2 regions of the Priestia sp. D51 genome follow, and region 2 is predicted to be linked to the other one. Evidence: a T-box and tRNA genes for the amino acid it is inferred to sense, from the RefSeq annotation. Region 2 holds a T-box; the other holds one or more tRNA genes.
What was found. A T-box is a leader RNA that pairs with one kind of tRNA and senses whether it is charged. The one in region 2 lies ahead of leuS (leucine--tRNA ligase), so its partner is inferred to be a tRNA-Leu.
Positions count from the first base shown of each region.

Region 1 (10,159 bases), on a different contig from region 2:
AATAAAGGAATTCGTTATGCAAAATATTTACGCAGCTTCAAGCTATTGAAACGTCGTATGAATAAGTGGAAAAATGCCACACTATAGAGTGAACAAATGGAAAGGAGCACTATGATGAAAAAATTCCCATATAACAAAGATAAACAACAATCATTTCAAGCAGCACAGCAGGGGCATAAAGAAGCAGTAGATGCATATGAACAGGCAAATGAAGCTAAAAATGATGCATCGTATGGACATGAAGCGAAGCAAGCGATAGGTGAAGTGAACGAAGCCTCTCAGCAAATTGAGAATGCGCTTGAAAATGCTTCTGAAACACAGCGTCAGCGTTTAACTGAGTTTCAGCAAGACATAAAAGATATGGAAAACGACCTTAATCAATAAAAGAGTAGCTGTTTTACTTAGACTTACAGCAGGTTCATAATAGAGTATAAATTGCAAAAGCAGAAGATAATGAACTTCTGCTTTTTTTATTGGCAGAGTGAATGTAGGTTTCGTGTATATAATGGCTTCTAGCAGTTGTTTGGAGGGCAAGGCGAAGACTCCTATAGGGAAAACAGAATAGGTGAGACCCGGCAGGAGCGGAAGCGAAGGCTTGCACGGAAGTCAACAGTAGTGTAACAAATAATCCATCGTTCCATTCTTATTTTAAAAGGTATAGAAGTTAAAAAAGTAAGAATCCTAATAAAAACAGAACGATGAGAATGGAAAGGGATTGTGACAGGAAACATGCTAATAAATATACTAATAATGATTGTCGTATTGTACTTCATATATGTATTCGTAACTGCAGTGGTACTGTTTTATGTCCCTTTGCACAAGGGAAAAGACTTAAAAGTAATGAATACTGAGAATTTTTACGGAAAGAAAGAATCCACAGACCGCGTTATGCTTTTGGAAAACGGTTATTTTTCAGGGCTTGTTCGGATGCAGATGATTCAAGAAGCGAGGCATACAATCGATATTGCGTACTTTTCCATCGGCAAAGGTCGTTCGTCGGATTTACTTATGGGTGCTTTATTCGAAGCTGCGGACCGAGGTATACGTATTCGAGTGCTGTTAGACGGGATCTCTCATGGGCTAAAAGGCAAGAGAAAAAATGTTCTTTATGCTCTAGCTTTCCACAATAATATTGAATTAAAGTACTATGAGCCCTTTACTATTCTTAAACCTTGGACATGGCATAACCGTCTTCACGACAAAATAATAGTAGTCGATGGCCAATTAGGTATTAGTGGAGGACGAAATATTGGAGATAAATACTTGGCCAGTCAACCGGATAAAAATTTTGTCTATGACCGTGATGTGCTGATTTATAATACAAAGCAAGAAAGTAATAGTGTCATTCTTTCAATGGAGAAGTATGTAGAGAAATTATGGAACCACCCGTATACGGGCAAAGCTTTTCCAAAGCTCAAGAAAACTAAACAATTTCGTGGCCTTTCAGGAAAGAAATTGTTAATAGATCAATACGAAGAGGCCAAAAAAGCAAACGAACCCTTTGTCCATCCTTATATTGTATGGAGAGAATCAACGATGCCTACAAGAAAGGTTTCTTTTATTACAAACCCTATTCAAAGAATGAATAAAAGCCCTTTTATATGGAAAACGTTTATTAAGCTTTCCGAGCAAGCTGAAAAATCCATTGTCGTTCAAAGTCCTTATATTGTACCAACAAAAGAGATGGAACAGTATATAGATAAGTCAGTAAAATCTAAAGTGCAAAGAATTATTTTAACGAATTCTATTACGTCCACTCCGAATGCTATGGCTTTTTCTGCATACTTAGGAGTGAAAAATCGCGTCATAAAAGCGGCTTCAAAGCTTTATGAATATCAAAAGCCTTATTCCATTCACGGGAAATCCGTTGTTTACGACCAGCGTTTGAGTGCAGTTGGTTCTTTTAACTTAGATTCACGTTCTGTATTTTTAAATACTGAATCTATGGTTATGATAGATAGTGAAGAATTTGCAGCCGAGCTAACAGGGGCTATTGAAACTAAAATTTCTCACAGTACGCTTGTGGGAAATGAGGGGGAACCTGTGGATTTTAATACGGATTCTCAAAAAAACGTGCCTCCTGTAAAATCTGCACTCCTCCATATTCTTTCAGTCTTCACGCGATTTTGGAGACATTTTGTATAGTTCTGCACTTTGCCTAAAAAAGGGCTTTTACAGAAAGCTTCTAAAAATAAATGGTAGAGGGTAAAAGGTGCTGCAACTGGCGGTGAGAAGTGTGAAAAGCTGTGATATGCCTCACAGTTTTTTTTGAAGTCGCCAGTACTAGTCATGATTCATAAAAAGACCTATTGACGAAATTCCATATATGTTTTATTATAATATAGCGTTGTCAATAAACGAGGTTCTTTTGAAGAAATCATGTCTAGGGGCATAGTTTAAAGGTAGAACTACGGTCTCCAAAACCGTCAGTGTGGATTCGATTCCTACTGCCCCTGCCATTTTGGAGTTGTTTTTCAATTCACACGCGGGTGTGGCGGAATTGGCAGACGCGCTAGACTTAGGATCTAGTGTCTTATGACGTGGGGGTTCAAGTCCCTTCACCCGCATCTTTACTTTTATATATGGCGCGGAAGTAGTTCAGTGGTAGAACACCACCTTGCCAAGGTGGGGGTCGCGAGTTCGAACCTCGTCTTCCGCTTCTTTTCAAAAGCAGTTTGCATGTGCAAACTGCTTTTTTTGTTGTAGAAATAAAGATTTTTACTATGCTGTTTTTAATTAGAAATAGTTTATTCAATCAGTGCTGCTTATACGTATCGTTTTCGTGAATATACACATATTATTGGGGTTACAGTAAAAGCTAATGAACGATACGTGAAGACGTCTAATATGGTTTTTAAGATAGGGGAGAGTCCTATGGAATCTAGTTGGTTTTCAATTATACCGTTTTTAATTGTTATTCCAATAGCTATTTTCACCAAACAAGTGCTGCCAGGGTTGTTTTTAGGCTTATTAGTAGGCGCTTATTTGATTGATCATTCGATTGTCGGAGGTGTTGAAAAGTTACTTCACTACGTTGTACAAGCTCTTAGAAATAAAAGTAATATAGAAATCGTTGTCTTTTTATACGCGTTTTCAGGGCTTATCGGAATGATTAAGATGGCTGGAGGAGTTAAAGGTTTTGTGGAAACAGCTGCAGAAAGAATTGATACAAGAAAAAAAGCTCTTATTTTAACCTATGTTTCAACCATTGGAACATTCAGTGCTCCCACCTTTCGTTTTGTGACGATCGCGCCCATTATGAGAGCGCTGCTGAAAAAATTGAAAATGACGACAGCAGAGCTAGGGTTTGTTATTGAAACAACTGCTACTCCCGTTATCGTCTTAATTCCCGTGGCAACGGCATTTGTAGGATATATGGTCTCAATCATTCAAATGGCAATTGATCATCAAGGCATAAAACAAGACGCTTATTCTTTGTTTATTCAAAGCATTCCTTATAATTTCTTTTCGATTGTGATTATTTTAGTAGGGATTTATTTCAGCTTTTTTCATCATTCAACGTCTACAGCTCCTATGAAGCTCGAGGAAGAAGACGAAAAAGATTGGCATGATTGTCATCCTTGCGTCTCGAAGGATTTGCCTTCTAAGCCTTGGAATTTGTTAGTACCTTTACTTGTTGTGATTTCACTTACCTTACTTTTAACATGGTGGAGTGGACATCGTAAGAGTCACACCTTTTTTGAAGCATTTATTAAAGCAGACGTGTTAGAAGCGATGGTAGTAGCTTTAATTATGACTACGTTAATTACGCTCATTTTTTTCTTGTTTCAGCGCTTTACATTACAGAATTTGCTTAATGGTTTTATCACAGGAGGCAATGACTTGATGTCCGTTATTTTGTTGTTATCGGTAGTATGGGGATTATCCGCTGTTACAGAAGACTTAGGTTTTTCAAATTTCGTGACGGCACATTCTAAGTGGATTCCTCAAATGTTTGTCACTCCGTTCATGTTTATCTTTGGAGCCGCTATTTCTTACTTTATCGGATCTGCTTGGGGCACGTGGGGGATTTTAATGCCGCTTGGCGTATCGCTTGCAAGTTCTGCAGATCTTTCTTTGCCGTTAATTATCGGTGCGGTGTTTGCGAGCGGTTCCTTTGGAGCGTTTTCTTCACCTTTAAGCGACGATACGAATACCATCGCCAAAATATTAGATTTATCTGTTATTGAATATGCCAAGTATAAATTAAAGCCAGCTTTAATTGCAGCGGGAATAACAGTTGCTTTCTATCTTGTTGTATCTTTCTTATTTTGAATGAGAAAAATAGCCGTCTAGTATCAATTTTTCATTTTTTTTAATTTAAAGTATGCATACAGTCCTAATGACAGGCACACTAGCATGATACAAGTAAGCGGAAATAAGATGGTATTAACAAAATGATCATAAAACCATATATACACGCACATCACCTCAATAATTTTAACGTCATTTTTTCTATTTAGTAGAGATACACTATCTGTGCTGCTTCTTCCTATTCTTCAAAAAGGCGATAATCAGAAGCAGTAGGGGTATGATAGAAAATAGCGGCATATGCAAAAGAAATCTCGCTACGTGTAATCCTTCATAAAGGTGTTCTTGAAAATTACTAGCGATTGTAATCGACAAAAACAACACAATGATGCCTAAAGGATACGCTAGACGTGAAGGAGATTTAATTTTAAATAAAGTAGCTGTACCTATTATAGAAGCATAAAACAAGATGCTAACTTTGAAATAAATCCCAATCACCATAGCGAACATAAAAAATACATCTAGACGCTCTAAAAAATCAGCTACTTGGATCGTTTGGACAGTACTAAGAAGAGGAAACTGTGACCTTGTCGTCAGATCAACTCCAAGCACGCTAATGTTAATAATCATCGTAATAATTAGATTAATTCCGCTTAATCCCGTTGCGCATAGCATGGTGACACTCGCTTTTTTGGGATTGCTCAAATAAGGAAGAATCATGGTAAATACAATAGCCTCTGTGAAAGGAAAATACAGCGTTTCGGTTAAAGCAATTTTTGCAACAGGGAGCACTCCTTCTTTTAATACCGGCTGTAAGTTCTTAAAATCAATTAATCCTGAGCTAATAATTAAAATGAAGCCTGCAACAGCCAGAAAATACATAAAAATAAACAGAAGCTCTCCTGACCTCGCTATCGCTTCAATTCCTTTTCGTGTTATATAGATAATGACCAGCATTAATAAAGCATTGGCAATAAATAAAGGCGTATCGGGATAAGCAAAAGTAAGAAGCATTTCTCCGAAATCTCTTAGAACTCGTGATGCATCGTATAAAAAATAAACAATATATACGAATGCAAGAAGCGTTCCCAGTACCTTACCTAAAATTTTCTGCATGTACTCTGTAGGCAGGAGGTCCGGATAGTAGGAATAGAGCTTATGATAGACTAAGAAGAAAAAAAAGCTGAACAGCATTCCAATTAAAATAGCTAGCCATGCATCTTGCTTCGCTCTCATTGCAAGAGGAACTAATAAAGCGCTTCCCAGTTCGAATAATACCATGAGAATGAATAATTGAGTGGCGCTGATTTTTGCTTTTTCCATATAGCCAGAACCTCCTTACCTCATTGTTGTTTTTCTTTTACGCTAGAGAGAAACGATTTATTGCGCAGACCCGTTCGGCGAATGTAAGCTTCTACTGTAACGTCTACATCTAATTTTGGAAAATAAACGTCATCCCATTCTGATTTGAATTTTTCCCACTGATTGGGGCGCGTGCGTTCCAGTGCTTCTCCAAACCCAAAGATGTCAACTTTGTCTGTCTGAGCGTGTTTAATAGCTGTTTGTAATTCTTTTTTTATTTCTTTACCTGCAGCTTTTTCCATTTTTTTGATTACGGCAGGTTGACGTGTATCAACAGGGACCTCCACTTCTCCAAGATCGCCTTCTACGCGAGTGTGAACGGACACGTAAGGTTTTCCTTTTTTCATTTTTACAGATACATCCGTTTTTTGACGAACTGTTTGATAGGCAAGCGCTTCTTTTTTTCCTTTCCAATCTATATTAATATCCGTTCCTTGTATTTTATCAAGAATCCAAACGCTGCCTCTGGCTGGACTATTGTACAACCAGTCGATTAACTTTCCATTTTTAAAAACAGCAATGCCAGAAGCACGAAGGGTAGCTTCTGGTGCGCTTTGCTGGAGGTTATCTAATTTTTCTGCTTGTTGAGGATTTCCAACTAAACGAAAACCCGAGACTAGTGCTTCTCCTCCGGGAGATTCGAGAGACCTCATCACTTCTTGAAAGGAAACCTTTAGATTTTCTCCCCATTTTCTTTGAGTGAACTCCAGCGTTTTCATAATTTTGTTTGCTGGAATTTTATCGACAGGCGTTAGTGCTTTTACCAAATCAGCAGCACTTGACTGGTTTGCGATGACTAGGGAAGTCGTAATTCGAAATTCAGGATCGCGATCAATAGAATCAATAAGAATGTTAATTCCTTCTTCACGCGCTAGTTTTTCTCCGATCACGACTAAGTTGGTATGGGCATAATAAAGTCTTCGGGAAATTCTAGCTGAAGCGCGTCTGCTTGCTTCAACTAAATTATCGCCAGAAGCAGAATAGATCGTAACAGGCGGACTTTGGGTACCGCCGCCCCCTTGTAAGCCAGCTACGTTTCCCGGGTTAATAATTTGAAAGGTAAGCTCATACCGTCCGTTTTTCGTTTTATCAATGCCCATTGCCGATACAAATGCAAGGTCTGTTAATTCTTTTTTACTCCAGCAGCTCGTAAGCAATACCATCATTATGGTCATTACCAGTAAAAATAAACTTTTACGTTTCATTTTGATCACCTTTTTCAAGTTCCTGGTTAATCATACCTCTTGAAGAAGGAGGCTCAGGCTTTTGATGTTTGCTTTGACGAACTTTGTTATCACTAATTAATTTAGGTCTTCTTCTCATCGTCCACCAAGGTAACCGCAGCAATGTATCTTCATTGCTTGCAGGAATAAAGGGTGCTAATGGCGTCATGTAAGGAACACCAAACGAACGTAAGCTGCACAGGTGTCCAACTCCCATTAAAAGAATGAGGATAATGCCATAGAAACCGAATGTAGCCGATCCTAGTATAAATAAAAAACGAATTAAACGCGCTGAAATAGCCATATCGAAAGACGGTGTAGCAAAGCTAGCAATGGCTGTAATCGATACAATAATAACCATAGCTGGTGAGACGATCCCCGCTTGAACCGCTGCTTGCCCAATAACAAGAGCTCCAACGATTGATACAGCAGATCCGATAGCTTTTGGTAAACGAATCCCTGCTTCACGCAAAATTTCAAAGGTGACTTCCATAAAAAAAGCTTCCACAAACGCGGGAAATGGAACGGATTCTCGCTGTGCTGCAAGAGCTACGATAAGCGTTGTAGGTACCATTTCTTGATGAAATGTCGTAACCGCCACGTACGTAGCAGGAGCGATAAGTGAAATCATAAACATAAACACCCGCAAAAGACGAATGGATGTGGCAATATCAAAGCGTGCGTAGTAATCTTCGGCCGATTGGAAAAATTGAATGAACAACGCGGGAGCAATAAGGACAAAAGGAGTTCCGTCCACAAAAATAGCAATTCTTCCTTCCAAAAGGTTACCTGCCACCACGTCGGGTCTTTCTGTGTTATAAATAGTGGGAAAAGGAGTGATTGTTTGATCTTCAATCAGCTGCTCAACATAACCTGATTCCAAAATACTATCAATATCAATGTTTTTTAATCGCTTTCGAATTTCTTTTACAACTTTATCGTTTGCGATGCCATGAATATACATAACAGTGACATCCGTTTTAGTTACCCGGCCAATCTTCATCGACTCTAGCCATAAGTCAGGTGTTTTAATAATTCGGCGCACCATAGCTAAGTTTGTGCCAATAGACTCAGTAAAGGCGCCTTTTGGTCCCCGAACTACCATTTCTGTAGTAGATTCTGCAATGGCACGCTTTTCACCGCCTTGTGTACTCACGCTGAGTACGCGGTTTATGCCATCGACAATAAGAAGGCTGTCTCCTGACATCAAAGAAGACAGTAAATCATCCCAGTTGTCTGCAAACGATACGTTGCCGATTGTGACGATGTCTTCGGAGATTAACTCTAATGCATTTTGATCGTTTAGGTCATTTTTTTGATTATCTTTCATCAGAGACTGCAGTAAGTAATCTTGAATAGCCTGATTATCTACAATCCCTTCTATATAGACGATAGCAGCAGCCAAGCTGTTATTGACACCTAGTTTAAAATGACGAATCACAATATCTGAGCTGTTTCCAGTTTTCTCTTTAATGAGGGTAAGGTTCTCAGACAGCAAATTCTTAAGAGAAGAAGCTGCTTGTTCGCTGCTTGTTTGATTTGCCTGAGGTTGAAGCTTATTTTTAGATTTTTGATTTTTAAAGAACGAAGGCATAAATGAAAGCACCCTTACTGTAGTTTTTATTAATTTGACCAAAAACCGTATAATTATGTAATTTTTAACAAAATATCTTTTGCATGATGGTAAATGAAAATGACGAACCTATGAGGTAAGTAATGATTAGGTGAGGAGTAGACATATGAAAATTATTGGAGTTAGCCTGCTGCTATTTGGATCTGTGGTCGCTCTTTCTATAGGAATTGATCTTTTTCAAGGAACGAACATACTGCAGGCACTATACAATGCGTTAAGCCCGTTTCGTGTAATGGAAGTAGCCGAATTATTTGTCCTTTTTTCTCTTTTATTTTTCTTTTTTGCAGAGTCGCTTTATCTTTTTTTAAAGAAGCGGCAACAAAAACAACAGTAATTTGTTGCAAAGAGGTTTTTATCTCTTCGCTATCGAAACAAGCGTATAGAAGGTAGCTTTGAGATAGGGGAGATCGACATGGATATTGAGACTAACAGATTACTAATACGCAAATTTAACTATGAAGATTGGCAAGATGTCTACGCATATACATCTGATGCTGATGTCATGAAATACATACCAGAAGGTGTTTTTAGTAAGGATGATGCGAAGAAATTTGTAAATGAAAATATGGAAGAAAACGTTAAAAATTTTCCAGTTTTATTAAAAAACGAAAAAACCCCAATTGGTCATATCGTCTTTTTCAACTATTTTGGATACCATACTTATGAAATTGGCTGGGTATTTAATTCTCTCTATCATCAGAAAGGATATGCGTCAGAAGCGGCAAAAGCAATCGTGGACTACGCCTTTAATACAATGAACCTGCATCGGATTATTGCTACTTGTCAACCTGAGAATACGTCTTCTTATCGTGTTATGGAGAAAATCGGGATGAGAAGAGAAGGGTATTTCAAAAAATGTATTCCAACTGAAAAAGGATGGTGGGATGAATATTATTACGCGATTTTAAAGGAAGAGTGGAAATGAGCTTTACTCTTACGGAATTACATTTTCCGAGTTATAAAGACGAAAACAAGCCCAATTTTTAAAAAATGAGCAGAACAGCAAACCAAAACGTCTAGGCAGACATACAATAAGCTATCCATGAGAAACCCCCCATGTTTGAACCTTCTTTGTTTTAGCAACAGAAAATCACATTGAAAGGGAGTGCTTGTATGTCTAATGCTGGATGTGGATTTGGTTCTGGTTTCGCTTTATTAGTTGTATTATTTATCCTATTAGTAATTATCGGATGTAGTTGTTATAGCGGTGGTTACGGTGGCTACTACGGCTGCTAAGTAGATCACTGAATAGCCTAAAGGATACCCTTTAGGCTTTTTTATGCTCATTATAAAATGCTGGAAAAGATGATTAATCGGTAGGCCCAGTATCAACATGTGATTCAGCTTTTTTTTCTTTCAACAATAGGTTATTAGAAGCCCAAGGCACGCGGCGAGGCTTATATTCAATCGCATCGGTAGAATAAACGGCTACGCTTACGACTCCGCCTTGAACCTGTGCTCGAATCAACAAAGGATCACTATACGTATTTTTAAAATGAAAGTCAGGTCCATACCAGCTGACGGTAGCGTCTCGCCCAGGAGGTACGTAGGAAACACTGCGGCTGTGTGAGTAGCGCTGCGTAATCGTGACGCCAGCGTTATCGACGGCGTTAAATAAAGTAGAAGAAACTTGGCAAATTCCTCCTCCAACTCCTTCAGAATACTCTCCTTTTACAATGATTGGGGCACG
Region 1 covers NZ_JBLTIR010000004.1:155,130-165,288, reverse strand. The annotation lists gene ACNHOZ_RS17550 (hypothetical protein) at 115-384, shown strand; gene ACNHOZ_RS17545 (phospholipase D-like domain-containing protein) at 751-2,145, shown strand; tRNA gene ACNHOZ_RS17540 (tRNA-Trp) at 2,386-2,459, shown strand; tRNA gene ACNHOZ_RS17535 (tRNA-Leu) at 2,486-2,567, shown strand; tRNA gene ACNHOZ_RS17530 (tRNA-Gly) at 2,588-2,659, shown strand; gene ACNHOZ_RS17525 (Na+/H+ antiporter NhaC family protein) at 2,875-4,275, shown strand; gene ACNHOZ_RS17520 (GerAB/ArcD/ProY family transporter) at 4,474-5,574, opposite strand; gene ACNHOZ_RS17515 (Ger(x)C family spore germination protein) at 5,595-6,818, opposite strand; gene ACNHOZ_RS17510 (spore germination protein) at 6,808-8,430, opposite strand; gene ACNHOZ_RS17505 (hypothetical protein) at 8,576-8,803, shown strand; gene ACNHOZ_RS17500 (GNAT family N-acetyltransferase) at 8,882-9,394, shown strand; gene ACNHOZ_RS17495 (YjcZ family sporulation protein) at 9,583-9,705, shown strand; gene ACNHOZ_RS17490 (VanW family protein) at 9,779-10,159, opposite strand, start outside.
Region 1: it encodes a tRNA-Leu, which carries the amino acid that the T-box ahead of leuS (leucine--tRNA ligase) is inferred to sense. The anticodon was not compared.

Region 2 (10,159 bases):
TACTTGTGAAACAGCTGTGGGTCCCATAGACTGGTGACCTTGGAAAAATCCTCGCATTAAACTCATCATCGGTACTACAATTAACGCAACACTAACCATTCGCATAACCATTACTACATCTTCTAAGGAGTTATTTAAATCAGAACCTCCAAGTGTAATTCTAGACATAACAGGCGCTAACGAATATAAAAGTAAAAATGCAAGTATTCCTGTGACAAGCATTAATTTCATGCCGGCCCGATACATTCTTCTACTCGTATAATAATCACCGAGTGCATTATATTTTGATACAAATTTCGATACGGCCATTGGCATACCGGCTGTAGCAATACTTAAATAAATAGCATATTGGTTATATCCATAACCAAACAGTGCTCCCCCTACGGTTCCAACAAGGATCGCAAATGGAAATAAATAAATCATTCCCAGAATTCGGGATACATAAGTGCCAAGCGTTAGCACAAAGGTCCCTCTTAACAATTTTGAATCAGACATACGTTTGCCTCCGATACTTAATGTTACATACTGATAATAATGATAGAATTGAAAAGAAGCAAGTGAGAGTATACACTAAGAAAGGTCTTATACTCACTCACACTCGTCAACAAGCTAAAAAACAAAGACTATAGCCCATTTTATCCAATGTTGAGAGATTTGTCAGTGAACAAACTAAAATTTTTTAAGAATAGACAGGTTGGTGAAAGTATGATATATGATGTAGTCGTAATCGGAGGAGGACCTTCTGGTTTGATGGCATCGATTGCAGCTGGTGAGTCAGGTGCAAACGTATTATTAATTGATAAAGGCAATAAACTCGGACGAAAGCTTGCCATTTCTGGAGGGGGCCGCTGTAATGTAACAAACCGCCTTCCGATTGATGAACTTATTAAACACATTCCAGGAAACGGACGCTTTTTATACAGTGCGTTTTCTGTTTTTAATAACGAAGATATCATCTCCTATTTTGAAGGCCTTGGAATTAAATTAAAAGAAGAAGATCACGGGCGTATGTTTCCGGTTAGCAATAAAGCACAATCTGTTGTTGATGCATTAATTAGTGAACTTCACCGTCTTCGTGTAACAATTCGCACAAACACAGCCGTTAAACGCGTAAACTATGAAAACAACACCGTGAAAGAAGTTGTGCTTCAAGACGGAGAAGCAATCCAAACGAAAAGCGTTGTGATTGCAGTAGGCGGAAAATCAGTGCCTCATACGGGTTCGACAGGAGACGGTTATCAATGGGCAAAAGATGCAGGTCATAAAATTACTGAACTTTACCCAACAGAAGTTCCTATTACATCTAGCGAACACTTTATTAAAACAAAAACGCTTCAAGGTCTATCGCTTCGCAACGTAGGACTAAGCGTACTTAATAAAAAAGGCAAACCTGTCATAACTCATCAGATGGATATGATTTTCACTCACTTTGGCATCTCTGGCCCTGCCGCTCTTCGCTGCAGCCAATATGTTGTTAAAGAGTTAAAGAAACAAAAAAGCAACACTGTTCAAATGTCTCTTGATTTATTTCCTAGCAAAAACGAAGAAGAGATTTTTCAACAATTAGTCAAAACAACAAAAGAAGAGCCGAAAAAAGTGATTAAAAATGTTTTAAAAGGTTTTGTATCTGAACGCTATCTATTATTTTTACTCGAGCAAGCAGACATTGATAGCCAAGCGCTAGCGGGACAGCTTCAGCATGAAAAACTGAGAGAATTCTCGAGAATGTGCAAACGATTTGAATTTGCTGTAAACGGCACACTTTCTTTAGAGAAAGCCTTCGTCACAGGAGGCGGAGTATCCGTTAAAGAAATTCACCCAAAAGAAATGTCTTCTAAATTTATGCAAGGCCTTTACTTCTGCGGGGAAATTCTTGATATCCACGGATATACTGGAGGATACAATATTACTTCTGCCCTTGTAACAGGCCGTTTGGCTGGCAGTAATGCAGGAGAATTTGCAACAAGCCTAGCATAATACGCTAGGCTTTATACATAACCATGGCTGAAAAACAGTACACCTGCTCATCACGATCAACATCCACTGTGACTTGGTACTTAATATCCACGACGTCTTCATCTTCTAATTTGCGTAAAAATCGGTTCACCGCAAACTCTAAATCTTTTTCATGCTCTTTATCAAACATTTTCACCTGTATCATAGCTTCTACCACCTTGTCCTATCAAATTTGTTTCAATCAGAATGGACTGCTTCTCTCAATGATGGCTTTCGTACTGATTTTCAACTTCTTCCTACCTCTATTTTTATGAAGACTTTTATAGATTTAGTCATCATTTGTTTTGCTACTATCATTTTAGTCGAATGGTAGAAGTTTCATTCCAAAAGAAAAAAGCGCCTGTCAAAGGCGCTTTTTCTTATTTATTAACCGTTTTTCCTTCCCACTCTAACATACCGCCAACCATATTTGTTACTTTATAACCTTGTTCTTGAAGGTAGTAACATACGTTTTCACTGCGGCGTCCAGAACGGCAAATGAAAATATATTCTTTTTCTTTATCGAAATAATCCACATTAGTTGGAATATCATTCATACGAATGTGTTTAGCAGTTGGAATCATTCCTTCTGCTACTTCCTCATCTTCGCGAACATCAACTAAATGAAGCTCTTCTCCATTTTCAACGCGTTTTTGAAGCTCTTCAGGCGTAATCACTTTTACTTCTTCCATCTTCGTCATTCCTCTCTATTCTTTCATTCAGCTTGCTATCGCTATTGTAGCAAATTCAAATACCTTTATGCCACTAAATAAGAAAAGCTTAAGCAGCAGCCTACCTAAGCTTTTCCAATCGTAGTTAAAGGTTTAACTAAGGGCCTGATGTCAACCCCGAAAGGGGGACATCAGGCCCTTAGGTCTAGAACAGCCCCCCTGACTGCTCTTTAGTCAGGGGGGCTGTTCTACATCAATACTTAATTAGCTACGATGTTTACTAATTTACCAGGCACAGCAATCACTTTGCGTACTGTCTTACCTTCAATGAACTCTTGAACATCTTCATTAGCCATTGCAATATCTTGAAGCTCTTCACGAGATGCCTCAGCAGGTACGTTTAATTTTGCACGTACTTTACCGTTAATTTGAACGACAATTTCCACTTCATCATCTACAAGTTTCGCTTCATCAAACGCAGGCCAAGCTTCATATGAAATCGTATCTTCGTGGCCTAGTTTGCTCCATAATTCCTCAGTTGTATGAGGACAAATTGGTGCTAATAGCTTCACAAATCCTTCTACGTATTGCTTTGGCAGCACATCAACTTTGTATGCGTCGTTGATGAATACCATAAGTTGAGAGATACCTGTATTAAAACGAAGACCTTCGTAATCTTCCGTTACTTTTTTCACCGTTTGGTGATATACGCGTTCAAGTGTAGTATCATTGCTTTCTTGAACCTTGCTGCTTAATTCACCATTATCCTCGATAAGTAAACGCCATACACGATCTAAGAAACGGCGTGCACCATCAAGCCCTTTTGTTGACCAAGCAATGGATGCATCTAACGGTCCCATAAACATTTCGTAAAGGCGAAGCGTATCTGCACCGTGGCTTTCTACGATTTCGTCTGGGTTTACAACGTTACCTTTTGACTTACTCATTTTTTCATTGTTTTCTCCAAGAATCATACCTTGGTTAAACAGTTTTTGGAACGGCTCTTTTGTTGGAACTACGCCGATATCATATAAAAATTTATGCCAGAAACGAGCATACAATAGATGAAGAACAGCGTGTTCAGCTCCACCGATATAAATATCAACCGGCAACCATTCTTTTAATTTGTCTGCATCTGCTAATGCTTCGCTGTTCGCTGGATCAATGTAGCGTAAGTAATACCAGCAGCTGCCTGCCCATTGAGGCATTGTATTTGTTTCGCGGCGCCCTTTTTTGCCCGTTTCCGGATCTACAACGTTCACCCAGTCATCAATGTTTGCTAATGGAGATTCACCTGTACCTGACGGCTTGATTTCAGTTGTTTTTGGTAAAACAAGCGGAAGCTGATCTTCAGGAACTGCAGTTGTTGTGCCATCTTCCCAGTGAATAACAGGAATCGGTTCACCCCAGTAGCGCTGACGGCTGAATAACCAGTCACGCAGACGGTATGTTACTTGTTTTTCACCTTTTTCATTTGCTTGAAGCCACTGAATCATATTTGAAATTGCTTCTTCTTTGTCTAGACCATTTAAGAAGTCTGAATTAACGTGCTCGCCGTCGCCTGTATAAGCTTCTTTTGAAACGTCTCCACCCGCTACTACTTCTTTAATCGGCAGTTCAAATTTAACAGCAAACTCATAATCACGCTCATCATGAGCAGGAACAGCCATAATTGCACCTGTACCATAGCTCATTAGAACATAGTCAGCAATCCAAATTGGCATTCTCTCACCGTTTACAGGGTTAATTGCATAAGCACCTGTGAATACGCCCGTTTTGTCTTTAGCTAAGTCTGTACGCTCTAAATCGCTTTTGCTTTTAATTTGATCTAAATACGCTTCTACCGCTTCTTTTTGTTCGGCTGTCGTAATTTTATCCACAAACGGATGTTCAGGTGCTAAAACGGCATACGTTGCCCCAAACAGCGTATCAGGACGCGTTGTGAACACAGTAAATGTTTCGTCATATCCATCAATTGTGAAGTGAACGTGAGCTCCTTCAGAGCGGCCAATCCAGTTTCGCTGCATTTCTTTAATACTTTCTGGCCAATCAAGATCATCTAAATCTTCTAGTAAACGATCTGCATAAGCTGTGATTTTAAGCATCCACTGCTTCATTGGACGACGCTCAACCGGATGCCCACCGCGCTCACTTTTGCCATCTATAACTTCTTCGTTTGCAAGTACTGTTCCCAACGCAGGACACCAGTTAACAGCTACTTCATCCACATAAGCTAAGCCTTTTTTATATAGCTGTAAGAAAATCCACTGCGTCCATTTGTAGTAGTTAGGATCAGTCGTATTAATTTCACGCTCCCAATCGTAAGAGAAACCTAACGATTTGATTTGACGACGGAAATTATTAATGTTAAGTTCAGTGAACTCAGCCGGATCGTTTCCTGTATCTAATGCATACTGCTCAGCAGGTAGTCCGAATGCATCCCATCCCATTGGATGAAGTACATTGTATCCTTGCATACGCTTCATACGAGATAAAATGTCCGTTGCTGTATAACCTTCTGGATGCCCAACGTGTAAACCCGCCCCAGATGGATAAGGGAACATATCTAATGCGTAAAACTTACGCTTTCCTTCATCTTCTGTTGTTCTAAATGTTTTATTTTCTTCCCAAACTTTTTGCCATTTTTGTTCGATCTTTTCATGATTAAAAGCCATACATAATCCTCCTTGTACGCTCCAGCTGTATTTAATTAAACTAAAAAACCCCTCATCCCTCAAACAAAGGGACGAGAGGTTGAATAAACTTCCCGCGGTACCACCCAAATTAGCACAATTATGTACTCACTCATTTTCCTTAACGCGGATAGACGGTAAATGTTACTTTACTTCACATTTACAACTCCAAGGTGAGTTCATGAACGCCCGTTTGCTGACTCGCACCACCCGTCAGCTCTCTTAGCTCGCTTCGTTCACTACTATTCCTTATCATAGTTTTTACATCATACTACCTTGTATTGTAAATAATATGTTCGCAAACTGCAAGTTGTTCAACGGATTTTGTAAAAGTTTCTACACTGCCTCACTGCTTTGTTGCTAAATCCCCTCTTTCATTCTTATATATGAACAACTTCTCCCAAAAACATACATACAACGCCAAACAAAGAGATTTAGACATAATTAAGTTAATCCTATCTAAAGCTGAATAAATAGGATATCTGGACTCCTTGCTACAAAACTGTTCATTTCCGTGCAAGGCTTCATCTTGCGCTCCAATCAACAGCTTAAAGCAACTAAACACATAAAAGCCGAGTTCACCATAATAATGAAAAGATCCGAACGATTTATCGTTCGGATCTTCTTTCAGCTAAAATACTTTTGTCCCCGCCTCTACTTTCTTTAACAGCTATTATTAAATACCAAATCCAAAAGAAAACAGGATAATCGCAAGTACGAGACCAACAAGCGGCACAACTACCGTCATCGCTGCAACTGATCCATACGCATCTTTATGAGTTTCTCCGCAAATAGAATTAATTGTGGTGACGACATAACCATTATGAGGCAAGGAATCTAATACGCCAGAAGATATAGCTACTACACGATGGAGAGCTTCTGGATTTACACCAGCATCTAGATAGTGAGGGGCTAAAATTGGCAAAGCAATCGCCTGACCTCCTGAAGCCGAACCTGTCATCCCCGCGATAACACTCACCGCAATAGCTCCCCCTATCAACGGACTGCCTGGAATATGCGTCATGGCATCTACAGCCACTCCAAACGCGGGAACAGCCTTAGCAACCCCTCCAAAACCTACGACAGCAGCTGTATTCCCAATTGCAATTAGCGCTCCAAGCGTCCCTTCTGATGCTGCATTCCAAAATCCTTTAAAGTGTTTTCGGTTCACAATGTATGTGACAATGATACCGCTTAAAAGTGCGACAATCAACGCAGATTGCTGAAGCGGCTTATGAAGTGCAAAAGAAATAATGAGCACGACCACAAGCGGAAGCAAACTTAATAACGGATTAGGAAGAGACTGATTTTCCGTTACTGCTGGATCTTTCTCGCGTGATATAAAACGCTCTCCATTTTTAACTGCTTTTGAAATTAAGCGCTTTAACCACCAGTAGCCGAATACAGCCATCACTACCGCTACAACTAAACTAACTTCCCATCCTGCATACGGACTAGTCTTTAAATATTCAATTGGAATCCAGTTTTGGATTTCAGGCGATCCAGCCGAGGTCATCGTAAACGTAACGGAACCGAATGCTAAAGCAGCAGGGATAAACCGCCTCGGCAAATCAGCTTGTTTGAATAAGCTTAAAGCCATTGGATAGACAGAGAATGCTACTACAAACAGACTGACTCCTCCATATGTTAAGACCGCACAGGCAAGTACAATCGCCAACACTGCTCTTTTCATTCCTAGTTTACTGACAATCCAGCGAGAAACACTATCAGCGGCCCCGCTGTCTTCCATCACTTTTCCAAAAACGGCCCCCAATAGAAACATTAAATACCAAGAAGCAATAAATCCTGTGAAACCAGACATATAATTCCCAACAAAATTTGCTTCTCCTTCTTTCACCAGCTGTGGAAATAAAGGCATTCCGCTTGTTAACGCAACAACTAAAGCACTAAGCGGACCTGCTATAAATAAATTCATGCCTCTCATCGTTAATACAATGAGCAGCAATAATCCTCCAATTAATCCAATCATACTAAGCATATTCTAGCCCCCCAAGAAGTCATATAATTAGAAAACGCTTACATTTTTAAAGGTATATACTCCTTTCTTTGCTTGTCACGACCCTTACTATATTATTAAAGGAATACTGAAGACATTCCTACGTTTATTGAACAGTCAAAAATAAAACCACCTCTATTTATTTAGAGATGGTTAGTGAACGCTGACGTTTTTCTTTTAATTTATAATCGTATATCCATGTTGTACACATGCTAAATAACAATAGTGCAATTAATAAATAGCACAGGGTAGACATATTAAACGCATCGAAAATAACGCCTCCAAAGAGAGGGCCAATCATTTTACCTGCAGTAGCCATACTGTTGACTACGCCTTGATAAAACCCTTCTTTTCCTGATGGAGCTAACTGACTTGCGACAGCTGGAATTGCTGGCCAAACAAACATTTCTCCAACTGTTAACACAATCATTGCTGTTAAGAACTGCGAAAATGTTGTGGCATTCACCACGATGATGAAAGAAGCCACAAAAATAACCGTTCCAATTAGAACCTGTACTTTTAATGTCTTTGCTACTTTTTGAATGATAGGCACAATCAAAGGCTGACCGACTACAATTAAAATGCCGTTAATCGTCCAAAGCAAACTGTAGCTAGAAAGAGGTATATTCAACTCACGCGTATGCGTAGCAATCGTTGTTTGCCACTGAACATACGCGACCCAGCATAATACGTATCCTGTACATAAAATAAGAAGGGCCGTCAGTTTCGTTTTGTGCTGAATACTACCGGCTTCATTAAGGACATTCGTTTGCCCAACTGTAACCGAAATATGACGGTATGAAAAAATAGCAATAAGAAGAAAAATAACGTATAAAATTGTATTAGCTAAGAAAATATACGTAAATGAATAGGATGCTACAACGCCCCCTACCGCTGCGCCAATAGCCACTCCTGCATTTTGAGCAACGTACATCGCATTAAATGCTTTTCTTCCGCCTTGTGGCCAGACTGAGCCTGCCATTGCATACATAGATGGAAACACAATACCAGATCCAAACCCTACAATAACCAAGAGAACAACATATGTAGGCCAACCATGGAAAAACACCAGTCCCACTAATGCAACAAGGGTAATAATAATTCCTGATAAAATGGATTTATATCCTCCAATTTTGTCAAAAAGCGTTCCCCCTAGTAAATTACCCACTACGCTTGCAGCAGAGTTCAGCATAAGAACCACTCCTGCAACGGATAACGACTTTCCTAAATGTTCATTTATATAAATTGTATTGAGAGGCCATAAAAACGAAGCTCCCGTTACGTTTACAAGCATACCAATAATCAAAAACCAAAGTGACTTGGGCATTGATCTCCCCCCTATCTATTCGAATGCCAACGTACATTCTAGTCTTTTCTTAAAGGGTTCGCAATGCTTTTACATATAGACAATTTATTTGAAATTCGCTGACTATTTAAAAAGGTGATTTCACATGACAATATCATGCAAAATCACCTTTTTACCGCTTATTTTTGCTTCGAACGAACCGGCTGGGCACGCTTGCTGTTCCGTGCTTTTAATTCTTTTACAGGATCAAAATCTTTTCCTAGCTCAATATCATTGCTGTTGATCCCGTTTTTTGTTTTTTGTTCCGGGTTATTTTGATTTGAACGAGTTGCCATAAAATCCTCTCCTTAATGCTGAGTTGTAATCAATTTATTTTGCAGCTGCTGAACTTGCAGGCGCATGCGATATAGCTGCTCTCTTTGCTGTGCATTTGCACTGTGAGAAAACTCTTCAATTTCTTTATAAGCATTTTCTAATTTTTCCTGTGCTTTTGTATATTCAGTGTCATTGTAATGTTCTTGTTTCATGCCTTCCTGTAACTGACCTTGTCCAAAGCGAATAGCATCTTCACACTGCTGCATAAGTTGATCCACTGCTTGACGAGTTGTCATTGTCTATTCCTCCTATTCGTTCATTTCTGTCTTATTTTGCGCAACTTTACTCCCCTTTACGACAAGAAGAACCTGTTAAATATAAGCATCCTTAAATTTGTTTGGCACTTTTTCACGTTTTTGATACAATTTGTTGATGTATATTGCATGTAAAAAGGAGGTTGCTGATTTGAATCAGACAAACCCATTTCCGTATAAATCTGAAAACAAACGTTATCATACCTGGAATTACCACTTACGTAACCACTTTGGCCATAAGGTATTTAAAGTAGCCTTAGATGGAGGATTTGATTGTCCAAACAGAGACGGCACGGTAGCTCACGGCGGCTGTACGTTTTGCAGCGCTGCCGGTTCAGGAGATTTCGCTGGAAACAGAGCGGATGATCTTGTGACACAATTTAACGAAATCCGTGAAAAAATGCATCATAAATGGAAAGACGGAAAATACGTTGCTTACTTTCAAGCATTCACTAACACTCACGCTCCTGTTGAGGAGCTTCGTGAAAAATATGAAGCGGTCTTAAAGCTTCCCGGAGTTGTTGGGCTTTCTATCGCCACGCGCCCTGACTGTCTCCCCGACGATGTGGTGGAGTACTTGGCTGAATTAAATGAACGAACTTATCTATGGGTAGAACTTGGACTGCAAACTGTTCATGAACGAACTTCACTGCTTATCAACCGGGCACACGATCACCAATGCTATGTAGATGGTGTAGCAAAGCTTCGAAAACACGGTATTCGCGTTTGTTCTCACATCATTAATGGTTTGCCTTTAGAAACACCTGAGATGATGATGGAAACGGTACGGGCAGTAGCAAAATTAGACGTTCAAGGAATTAAGATTCATCTGCTTCATTTACTAAAAG
Region 2 covers NZ_JBLTIR010000001.1:47,340-57,498, reverse strand. The annotation lists gene ACNHOZ_RS00385 (putative polysaccharide biosynthesis protein) at 1-495, opposite strand, end outside; gene ACNHOZ_RS00380 (BaiN/RdsA family NAD(P)/FAD-dependent oxidoreductase) at 706-1,977, shown strand; gene ACNHOZ_RS00375 (sporulation protein Cse60) at 1,982-2,161, opposite strand; gene ACNHOZ_RS00370 (rhodanese-like domain-containing protein) at 2,376-2,687, opposite strand; gene leuS (leucine--tRNA ligase) at 2,927-5,341, opposite strand; T-box leader at 5,406-5,624, opposite strand; gene ACNHOZ_RS00360 (GntP family permease) at 6,036-7,358, opposite strand; gene ACNHOZ_RS00355 (MDR family MFS transporter) at 7,516-8,703, opposite strand; gene ACNHOZ_RS00350 (hypothetical protein) at 8,862-9,017, opposite strand; gene ACNHOZ_RS00345 (YtzC family protein) at 9,030-9,293, opposite strand; gene ACNHOZ_RS00340 (TIGR01212 family radical SAM protein) at 9,463-10,159, shown strand, end outside.